One region of the Novosphingobium sp. genome, then DNA from elsewhere that is predicted to be linked to it. Evidence: riboswitches for the same ligand, from Rfam matches in the RefSeq annotation. Region 1 holds a riboswitch; each other region holds the start of a gene.
What was found. A riboswitch is a leader RNA that binds a small molecule or an ion and turns the genes downstream of it on or off. The one in region 1 is predicted to bind cobalamin.
Positions count from the first base shown of each region.

Region 2: it holds a riboswitch for cobalamin, as region 1 does, so the genes downstream of both, ABDW49_RS23015 (hotdog domain-containing protein) here and ABDW49_RS09605 (DUF1636 domain-containing protein) in region 1, are expected to answer to the same signal.
Region 3: it holds a riboswitch for cobalamin, as region 1 does, so the genes downstream of both, ABDW49_RS23025 (DUF1852 domain-containing protein) here and ABDW49_RS09605 (DUF1636 domain-containing protein) in region 1, are expected to answer to the same signal.

Region 1 covers NZ_JBCNLP010000001.1:2,061,866-2,065,069, reverse strand. Annotated here, with positions in the region: gene ABDW49_RS09615 (cobyric acid synthase) at 1-362, opposite strand, end outside; gene cobO (cob(I)yrinic acid a,c-diamide adenosyltransferase) at 369-998, opposite strand; cobalamin riboswitch at 1,045-1,273, shown strand; gene ABDW49_RS09605 (DUF1636 domain-containing protein) at 1,369-1,731, shown strand; gene cobW (cobalamin biosynthesis protein CobW) at 1,735-2,781, shown strand; gene cobN (cobaltochelatase subunit CobN) at 2,792-3,204, shown strand, end outside.
Region 2 covers NZ_JBCNLP010000006.1:681,682-684,885, forward strand. Annotated here, with positions in the region: gene ABDW49_RS23010 (TIM-barrel domain-containing protein) at 1-1,678, shown strand, start outside; cobalamin riboswitch at 1,840-2,045, shown strand; gene ABDW49_RS23015 (hotdog domain-containing protein) at 2,088-2,939, shown strand; gene ABDW49_RS23020 (methionine synthase) at 3,082-3,204, opposite strand, start outside.
Region 3 covers NZ_JBCNLP010000006.1:685,097-688,300, reverse strand. Annotated here, with positions in the region: gene ABDW49_RS23030 (TetR/AcrR family transcriptional regulator) at 51-665, shown strand; cobalamin riboswitch at 962-1,197, shown strand; gene ABDW49_RS23025 (DUF1852 domain-containing protein) at 1,486-2,484, shown strand; gene ABDW49_RS23020 (methionine synthase) at 2,510-3,204, shown strand, end outside.

The DNA of each region.
Region 1 (3,204 bases):
AGGCGATGGAAGCTCTCCAGAACCGGGGCCATCAACTGCGGTTTCAGCGCGGCATACTCCCGCGCCTTTACCGTGGCGATGCGCCGCCCCTGCAACACCACCTGACTGCCGACTTCGCTCTCTGGCTTCAGCAGCACCGGGTTCATATCGGTATGCGGCGATAATCCACACGCGATCGCCTGCAGGGCCTGAGCCCGCCCGATCTCTCCGCCATCGGCGGTGACAGCGGCATTGTTCGACATATTCTGCGGCTTGAAAGGCGCGACACTCAGCCCCCGCCGACGTGCCGCCCGGCACAGCCCCGCCACCAGCAGGGACTTGCCGACATTCGAGCCGGTCCCCTGGATCATCAAGGCTGGCATGGAGGTTTAGAACTCCACCCCGGCCTGCGCCTTGATGCCGCCGCGGAAGGGGTGCTTCACCAAAGTCATCTCGGTGACCAGATCGGCCTGCTCGATCAGTTCGGGCGCGGCATTGCGGCCGGTGAGCACCACATGGGTCATCTCGGGCTTTTCCTCGCGCAGGAAGGTCAGCACCTCCTCCAGCGGGAGATATTCGTAACGCAGGGCGATGTTGATTTCGTCAAGCAGCACCATGCGGATGTTGGGATCGCGGATCAGTTCCTTGGCCTTGTCCCAGCCCTTGCGCGCAGCGGCGATATCGCGGGCTTTGTCCTGCGTTTCCCAGGTAAAACCCTCCCCCATGGCGTGGAACTGGCAGAGATCGGGGAAATTTTGCTCGATCAGACGGCGCTCGCCGGTGTCCCAGGCGCCCTTGATAAACTGCACCACCGCGCTGGGCATGCCATGCGCGATGCAGCGCAGGATCATCCCGAAGCCGGAGGACGACTTGCCCTTGCCCGTGCCGGTATGAACGATCACCAGCCCCTTTTCGCCCTGCTTGCTGGCCATGATCTTGTCGCGAGAGGCCTTTTTCTTGGCCATCTTGGCGTTGTGGCGGTCAAAGTCAGCTTCGGGGGCGGGGGCATCGGCGGTCATGGTACACTCCTGATCGCGGCATTCCTTGACAGCCCCGTCGCAATCCCGCAATCCCCACCGCGTTGGTTCCTTGCGGCGGAGCAATCCACCAAAAGGCGAAGAGGGAATGTGACAGGGCTTTCGTCAAGCCCGAAGCACAGCCGCCCCCGCGACCGTCAACGGATGAGGCAGCTTCGATGCCACTGGCCGCAAGGCACGGGAAGGCGAAGCTGACGCAAGGCGTAACTGCCCCCGATCCGCCAGCCGGGAGACCTGCCAGCACGAGGAAACGGACAGCCGGGGTGCGCTGTGGCCGGTCGATCAGGCGCCGAACGCGGGTTCGGTGCCCGATGGCCTGTGCAGGCGCGCCTCATTGGGGAATTGAAGCGTCGTGGGTCACAACACCGTCCTTTTTGTCTGCACCACCTGCCGCGCGGGCCAGACGCCCGAGGAAGGCGAAACCGTGCCCGGCACCCTGCTGGCGCAGGCGCTGAGCGCCGCCAATGCGGATGGCGACGTGGAAGTGCGCCCCACCGAATGCCTCTCGGCCTGCACCAATGGCTGTTCCATCGCGCTGACAAGGCCCGGCAGTTGGACCTATGTCTACGGCCGCCTGTCCGACGCCGATGTGCCCGACATTCTGGCCGGCGCCAGCGCCTATGCGCAAAGCCCTGACGGCATCGTGCCGTGGCGCCAGCGCCCCACCATCTTCCGCAAGCAATCCATCGCCCGCATTCCCCCGCTGGAGCTTTAAGCCATGTCTCTGGAAAAAATCCCCGTCACCATCGTCACCGGCTTTCTGGGCTCGGGCAAGACCACGCTGATCCGCCATCTGCTGCAGAATCCGGGCGGGCGCCGCCTGGCGGTGCTGGTCAATGAGTTCGGCACGGTGGGCGTCGATGGCGAAATCCTGAAGGCCTGCGCCGACGAGAATTGCCCCGAAAGCGCGATCCTCGAACTGGCCAATGGCTGCATCTGCTGCACCGTGGCCGATGATTTCATCCCCACGGTCGAAAAACTGCTGGCCCTGCCCCAGCGCCCCGATCACATTCTGATCGAGACCTCGGGTCTTGCCCTGCCCAAGCCTCTGCTCAAAGCCTTCGACTGGCCCGCGATCCGCAGCCGCATCACCGTCGATGGGGTGATCGCGCTGGCCGATGCCGAGGCCGTGGCCGCTGGCCGTTTCGCCCCCGATGTGGCGGCGGTCGATGCCCAGCGCGCGGCGGATGACAGCCTCGACCATGAAACCCCGCTCTCGGAAGTCTTTGAGGATCAGCTCGCCTGCGCCGACATCGTTCTGCTGACCAAGGCCGATCTGGTGGACGCCCCAACGCTGGATCAGGCTCGCGCCGTGATCGCCGCCGAGGCGCCGCGCCCACTGCCCATGCTGCCTGTCACCGATGGCGTGATCGATCCCGCCGTCATCCTCGGCCTCAATGCCGCCGCCGAGGACGATCTGGCCGCCCGCCCCAGCCACCACGATGGCGAGGACGAGCATGAGCACGAGGATTTCGACAGCACCATCATCACCCTGCCCGAAGTCGGCGATCCCGAAGCGCTGGTCGCCGCCGTGCAGCGTCTGGCGCGCGAGCAGTCCATCCTGCGCGTAAAGGGCTTCGTGGCGGTGCAGGGCAAGCCGATGCGCCTGCTGCTTCAGGCGGTGGGCGAGCGTGTGCGTCATCAGTACGACCAGCCCTGGGGCCAGCGCCCGCGCGTGACGCAACTGGTGGTCATCGCCGAGCACGATCACCTCGACACCGCCGCCGTCCGCGCGGTGCTGGACACAGTTCTGGCCCCGGCGTAACCCTTCCGCGATGCATGTCATCTTCCGCGAGAGCCGTGGGCTGGAGGAAACCGAGGTCGCGACCGACCTCGGCCAGAGCCCCGCGCCGCTGATCGTCCTGTCCTTTTCGGACAGCGATCTGGGGGCTTTCGCGGCCGGATGGCATGCGGGGCGCGATCATTTGCCTGAACTGCGTCTGGCCAATCTGGCAGCGCTGAAACATCCGCTCTCCGTCGATACCTATATCGAGCGCACTGTCTCGGGCGCCAAGGCGGTGCTGGTGCGGTTGATCGGCGGCGCGGGCTACTGGCCCTATGGCCTCGCGCAACTGAGCGATCTGGCACGGCGCGAGGGGCTTGCCCTTGCCGTGCTGCCTGCTGACGGGCGCCCCGACCCCGCGCTGGAGGCGGCCTCCACCCTGCCCCCAACAGTGCTGCGCCAGCT
Region 2 (3,204 bases), on a different contig from region 1:
CGGCACCGAGGTGGAGGTGAGCAGCGCGATGTGGGACGCGCAGGACAACATCCGCGACACCAAGGCGTTGGGCAGGAACGCGCTGGGCGATTTCACGCGTTATTTGAACCCCTATTCGCTGCTGACCACGCAAGGCACCTATGATGGCGAACGCGCCACCTCCAACCGGCGGGTCTTCACGCTCACCCGCTCGGCCTGGGCCGGGGCGCAGCGCACCGCCGCCGCCTCGTGGAGCGGGGACATTTATGCCAGCTGGAAGGTCTTCAAGCAGCAGATCGCGGGTGGTGTCGATGTGACCGTGACGGGCAATCCCTATTGGACCCAGGACACCGGCGGCTTTTTCGTGTCGGAGTTTCCCGGTGGCGAGCAGAACCCGGCCTGGCGGGAGCTGTTCGCGCGCTGGCTGCAATATGCCGCCTTCAACCCGCTGATGCGCATCCATGGCACCGATGTCGAGCGTGAGCCCTATCGCTTCAAAACGCTTGATCCGCAGGTCTATGCCTCGCTGCTGGGCAGCGTCAATCTGCGCTATCGCCTGCTGCCCTACACCTATGGGCTGAGTTGGAAGGTGACCTCCGCGGGCTACACGCTGATGCGCCCCCTGATGATGGATTTCCCCGAGGATCGCGCCACCGATACCATCGATGACAGCTTCATGTTCGGCCCCTCGTTTCTGGTCCATCCTGTCACCCGGCCGATGTATCATCGGCAGGCCCCTCCGGCGGTGACGATACCAGCGAATGCCCTGCGCACACCCGATGGGCAGCCCGGGCTGGCCCTTCAGTATTTTGCGGGCCAATCCTTCGAGAAACCGGTCAGCACCATGATCGACACCAAAATCGACCATATGTGGCCTGCGCCGCCGCTGGCCGACATGCCGGCAGGCCTGGCCAGCCTCGATCACTTTTCAGCGCGCTGGACAGGCATGCTCACCGCTCCTGAAGATGGCACCTATGAGATCGGCGTCGAGGGTGACGATGGCTATCGCCTGATGCTGGCCGGCAAGACCGTGGTCGACGAATGGAAATCGGGCGAGGCCCGCTATCGCGGCGCCGAGGTCGCGCTCCGGAAGGGGCAGACCATCCCCATCGCCATCGAGTATTATCAGGGCGATGGCGCGCGCAAGTTGCGTTTGGCGTGGCGTCTGCCGAGCGAGCGCGAGGCTGCCGCCAGATTGGCGCAGGCCGCGCAGGATCTTTCCGTTACCACTTATCTGCCTCAGGGCGCCGGATGGTATGATTTCTGGACGAACGAGCATTACGCCGGTGGCCAGCGTGTCACGCGGCAGGCTCCCCTCGATATTCTGCCGCTTTATGTGCGGGCCGGATCGATCGTGCCCATGGGGCCGGTGCAGCATTATGCGACCGAATTGCCCAAGGCGCCCTATGAAATCCGCATCTATTCCGGCGCCGACGCGCGTTTCACCATCTATGAGGACGACAACGAGACATACGACTATGAAAAGGGCCAATATGCCACCTATGATCTGGTGTGGAACGACCGTGCCCGCAGTCTGACCATCAGTGGGCGCAAGGGCTCTTTCCCCCGCCTTGTCCAGCAGCGGCGGCTCGATCTGGTGCTGATGACCCCGCGCAACGCCACTGGTGCAGCGCCGGCCGTGGCCAAGAGGATGGTGAACTATACCGGGGCGGCCACCACCGTGTCGTTTGGTCGGTAAGGAGGCGATGAAGGGAATTAAGCTGAACAGTACATTCTTGCGGGGCGCTCACAGATGGTTGTCCGGAGCGGCAGGTTTCAAACTTCGTCCTTTCTGCTGCCGACCTTCGTTCATTTTCAATTCCTGACACATTGCGCTTGACCCTTGGCGCCCCCGCGCTTCACATTTCCGCTGTCGAAGGTTCTCCAGTCGTTTCGGCGCGCTGGAGCGAAGATCGGAAGCCGGTGCGATGCCGGCGCTGCCCCCGCAACTGTAAGCGGCGAGCGGGCGATCCACGCATGCCACTGGTGGGCGCAACCACCGGGAAGGCCGGATCGTCCGCATTGACCCGCGAGCCAGGAGACCTGCCCGCGACGCCATAACGTTCCTCCGGCGGGGTGTCCGGGCGATCGCTCTCGTGCCATGCCGGGTGACCGGCGTGGCCGCTTGCGTTCGTCTGTCTCTGCCTTTGAAACAGGTGAAGACGATGACAAGAGCAACAGTCCAGACAATAACAAATGCGACCAGCATCCAACTGATTGACATGGTGTTCCCCACGGACACCAACCACCATGGTACGCTCTTTGGCGGCGTGGCGCTGGCGCATATGGACAAGGTCGCGTTTCTGGCGGCGACGCGCCATGGGCGTGTGCCTTTCGTAACCGCGCGCAGCGAGCAGATTGATTTCGAGGCACCGGCGAGCGCGGGCGAGATGGTTGAGGCGACCGGGCGCGTCGTGCGGGTCGGTAACAGTTCGCTTGATGTCGAGGTTGAGCTGGTCGCGGAGGCGACGGTCAGCGGAGAGAGGCGGCGTTGCACGCGTGGTCGCTTCACCATGGTGGCCGTCAAAGGCCCTGATGTTCGCCTGCCGCTTCCTCCATTTTATGCCGGTCAGCAGGTCGAAGAGGATGGTGTCCTGCGGATGGCGGAAATCATCTTTCCCGAGCAAACCAACCACTATGGCACGTTTTATGGTGGCGACGGGCTCAAGATGCTGGGCAAGGCCGCGTTTATCGCGGCGACGCGGCATACGCGGCGGAATATCGTTATGGCCTCGTCAGAGCGGGTCGATTTCCGCTCCGCGGTCGGGCTGGGCGATATGGTGGAACTGGTCTCGCGCATTGTGCGGACCGGGTGCAGTTCCGTCACTGTGGAAGTCGAGTTGTGGTCGGAGAGGCTGCTGACAGGGCAGCGCCGTCATGCTGCAACGGCGCGCTTCGTGATGGTGGCGGTCGATGAGCAAGGGCGCCCTACGCCGATCCTGTCCGCGCTGGAGGTTTAAAGCATGTAGCGATGGGGCGCTCCGTTCTAGTTCACCCTGACGGGAGGCAGGCAATATCGGCCTGCCTCCCGTCAGGGAGCTGCTTTGCCACACCAGATGTTCCGCAAACGGGTTTGGCAGAGAAGAGCGTTCTAACTGGCTGCTAGGCCGAGAGTTCTTTGCGCACGATCTCCGCGCCCGCACTCAAGGCATTCAGCTTGCCGCTGGCGACCTGACGAGGCAGGGGAGCCATGCCGCAGTTGGTCGACGGGTAGAGTTTGTCGGC
Region 3 (3,204 bases), on a different contig from region 1:
AAACAGTCAACCCCTCGCGATCAAAAAATGGCGAGGACCAAGGGAGCATCATGCAGACCGAAGCGAAAATCGCGCTCCACCGCAGCAAGGGTAAGGCCCGTTTTGATCGCGAGGCCGCGCTCGAGAAAGCGCTTGGCGTGTTCTGGCGCCATGGCTTCGCGCCGGCGTCGATCGCTCAGCTTTGTGCTGCCATGGGGATCAACCCGCCCAGCCTATACGGGGAGTTCGGCAACAAGGCGCAGCTCTTCATGGCCGCAGTGGACCATTACGAGCGGACCTACTGGGACCAGAACCGCGACGAGATGGCTGCCGAGCCAGATGTCAGGTTGGCCATATCGAGCTTCTTCGCCTCAGCCGCGCGTATTCTGACGCTGCAGGACGTGCCGTGCGGATGCTTGGTCGTGACGGCAGCGGTGAACATTCCCGACGATGCAGCTGATGTCGCTGACGCGCTCAAGGCGCTGCGCAAGCAGACGGAGCAGGCGTTCCGCGATCGATTGACGCGAGGCGTGAGCGATGGCCAGCTCCCGGCCGATGCAGATGTCGATGCCCTTGCCAGCGGATTGAATACCTTGCTTGAGGGAATGTCGTTGCAGGCTAGCAGCGGAGCCACAACTTCGGATTTGCTGAAAATTGGCGGATGTGCAGTCCGTTTATTGGTCTGACTGGAAGCTACGGCGGTTAACCAAGCCTTGCTCTGCCGGCTCCGCGCCGTCCGGTCTTCGCTGGAAACGCTGACAAAACCGCCATTCAGGGCGGCGATGCCAGGCGCTGAAAGCAGTCATAGGCTCAGCGGCAGACAATTAACTACAATGGCTGCACCCCATCAAAGAGCTGCAAATCTTAAGTACAAAAAATGACCTGTCTCTTTCAAAGCTGAGCGGATCGCTGTGAACGCTGGCCTAGATAACCACATATAAAGATTTCTTTATATGATACTTGACAGCTTGGCTGAGATGGTGTCTCTGCATCCTGTCAAGGTTCCCCATCCCAGATTCCACAAGGGTCCGCGCGGTGGGGCTAAGACGGGAAGCCGGTGGTGCCCGAAAGGGCAGAGTCCGGCGCTGCCCCCGCAACTGTAAGCGGCGAACGGTGGTTCCATTTCGTGTCACTGAGCCTTGCAAAAGCGCTCGGGAAGGCCGGAACCACCGTGATGACCCGCAAGCCAGGAGACCTGCCTTCGGCGCCATAACGTTCCTCGGACGGGGGTTCCTCCGGTGGATCGCGCTTGTCGCACGCGCCGGAGGTCTATGCCCTGCGGCGACGCTTATGCTGGCGCGTTCTTCCTTCGGCCCCTCCGCCCGGCAAAGCAGGTGATCGGCCGATGTTTCCAGTCCTGTTTCCCCCCGGCAAGCCATGCGCGAATGCGTCGGCGCGTCGTGTTAACGGTGTTCATCCCCGCCTGACGCGGCGCGCGCCCACCCATCCATCATCCCGAACCGTCATGACGGGCCAGCCAACCTGCTGGTCCGAAGGAGATGTCGCATGCCTGTCGCACACGCCCAGCCCGCGCTGGATTTCAACTTCACCATCAAGAGCCTGCGCTTGGATGAAGATTATAACCCCTCTGAAAGTACGCGTATCACCACCAACTTCGCCAATTTGGCCAGAGGGGAAAACCGCCGGGAGAACCTGCGCAACACGCTGGTGATGATTAACAATCGCTTCAATTCGTTGGCGCATTGGGATAACCCCAAGGCCGACCGCTATTCGGTTGAGCTTGAAATCATTTCGGTTGAGATGCGCGTTGAAGATCAGGGGGCCAGCTTCCCGGTGATTGAAATCCTGAAAACCAACATCATTGATAAAAAAACGCAAAAGCGTCTTGAGGGCATCGTCGGGAATAACTTCTCGTCTTACGTGCGCGATTACGACTTTAGCGTCTTGCTGCCGGCGCACAATAAAAACACGGCGGAATTCAACATTCCGGATGATTTCGGCGATTTGCACGGCAATATCTTTAAGCACTTCGTCAATTCAAACGCATACCATGAGAATTTCAGCAAACCGCCGGTGATCTGCCTCAGCGTGTCCAGCAAAGACACCTATCATCGGACGGGCAATCAACATCCGGTGTTGGGCGACGAATATCGGCAAGACGGCGCTTCGCTGACCGACCGGTATTTTAAAAAAATGGGCCTGCAGGTGCGCTACTTCATGCCGAAAAATAGCGTTGCGCCCCTGGCGTTTTATTTCCCCGGGGATTTGCTGAGCGATTACACCGATCTGGAACTGATCGGCACCATCAGCACGATGGAGACCTTCCAGAAAATCTATCGACCTGAAATTTACAACGCCAACTCGGCGGCGGGGCAATACTATCAGCCAAGCCTGAATAACCAGGATCATTCATTAACCAAGATTGTTTACGATCGCGAAGAGCGTAGCCAGTTAGCGATTGAGCAGGGGAAATTTACGGAAGAGCAATTTATCAAGCCCTACAAGCCCATTCTTGAGCAATGGTCTGCTCACTACGCGCTTTGATTCACTCAAATACAGGTCATCTATTATGAAAATATTGCTCCCTACGTCGACCGCCGGCAGCTTGCCTAAACCTTCCTGGCTGGCCCAACCGGAAACCCTGTGGTCGCCCTGGAAATTGCAGAATGAAGAATTAATCGAAGGGAAACAGGACGCCTTGCGTTTGTCGCTGGCAGAGCAACAACAGGCCGGCATCGATATCGTCAGCGATGGCGAGCAAACGCGCCAGCACTTCGTCACGACGTTTATCGAGCACCTCAGCGGCGTCGATTTCGAGAAACGCGAAGTGGTTAAAATTCGCAATCGCTATGAGGCGAGCGTGCCAACCGTCGTGGGGGCGGTCGCGCGCCAAAAGCCCGTTTTCGTTGAAGACGCCAAATTTTTACGCCAGCTGACCAAGCAGCCGATCAAATGGGCCCTGCCGGGGCCGATGACCATGATCGACACGCTCTATGATGACCACTATAAAAGCCGCGAAAAGCTGGCCTGGGAATTCGCCAAGATCCTCAACCAGGAAGCCAAAGAGCTCGAGGCCGCCGGCGTCGACATTATCCAGTTTGATGAGCCCGCATTTAACGTGTTCTTTGACGAGGTGAATGACTGGGGCATCGCCGCCCTGGAGAGGGCCGTTGAGGGGCTGAAGTGCGAAACGGCGGTGCATATCTGCTATGGCTACGGCATCAAGGCCAACACCGACTGGAAGAAGACGCTGGGCTCGGAGTG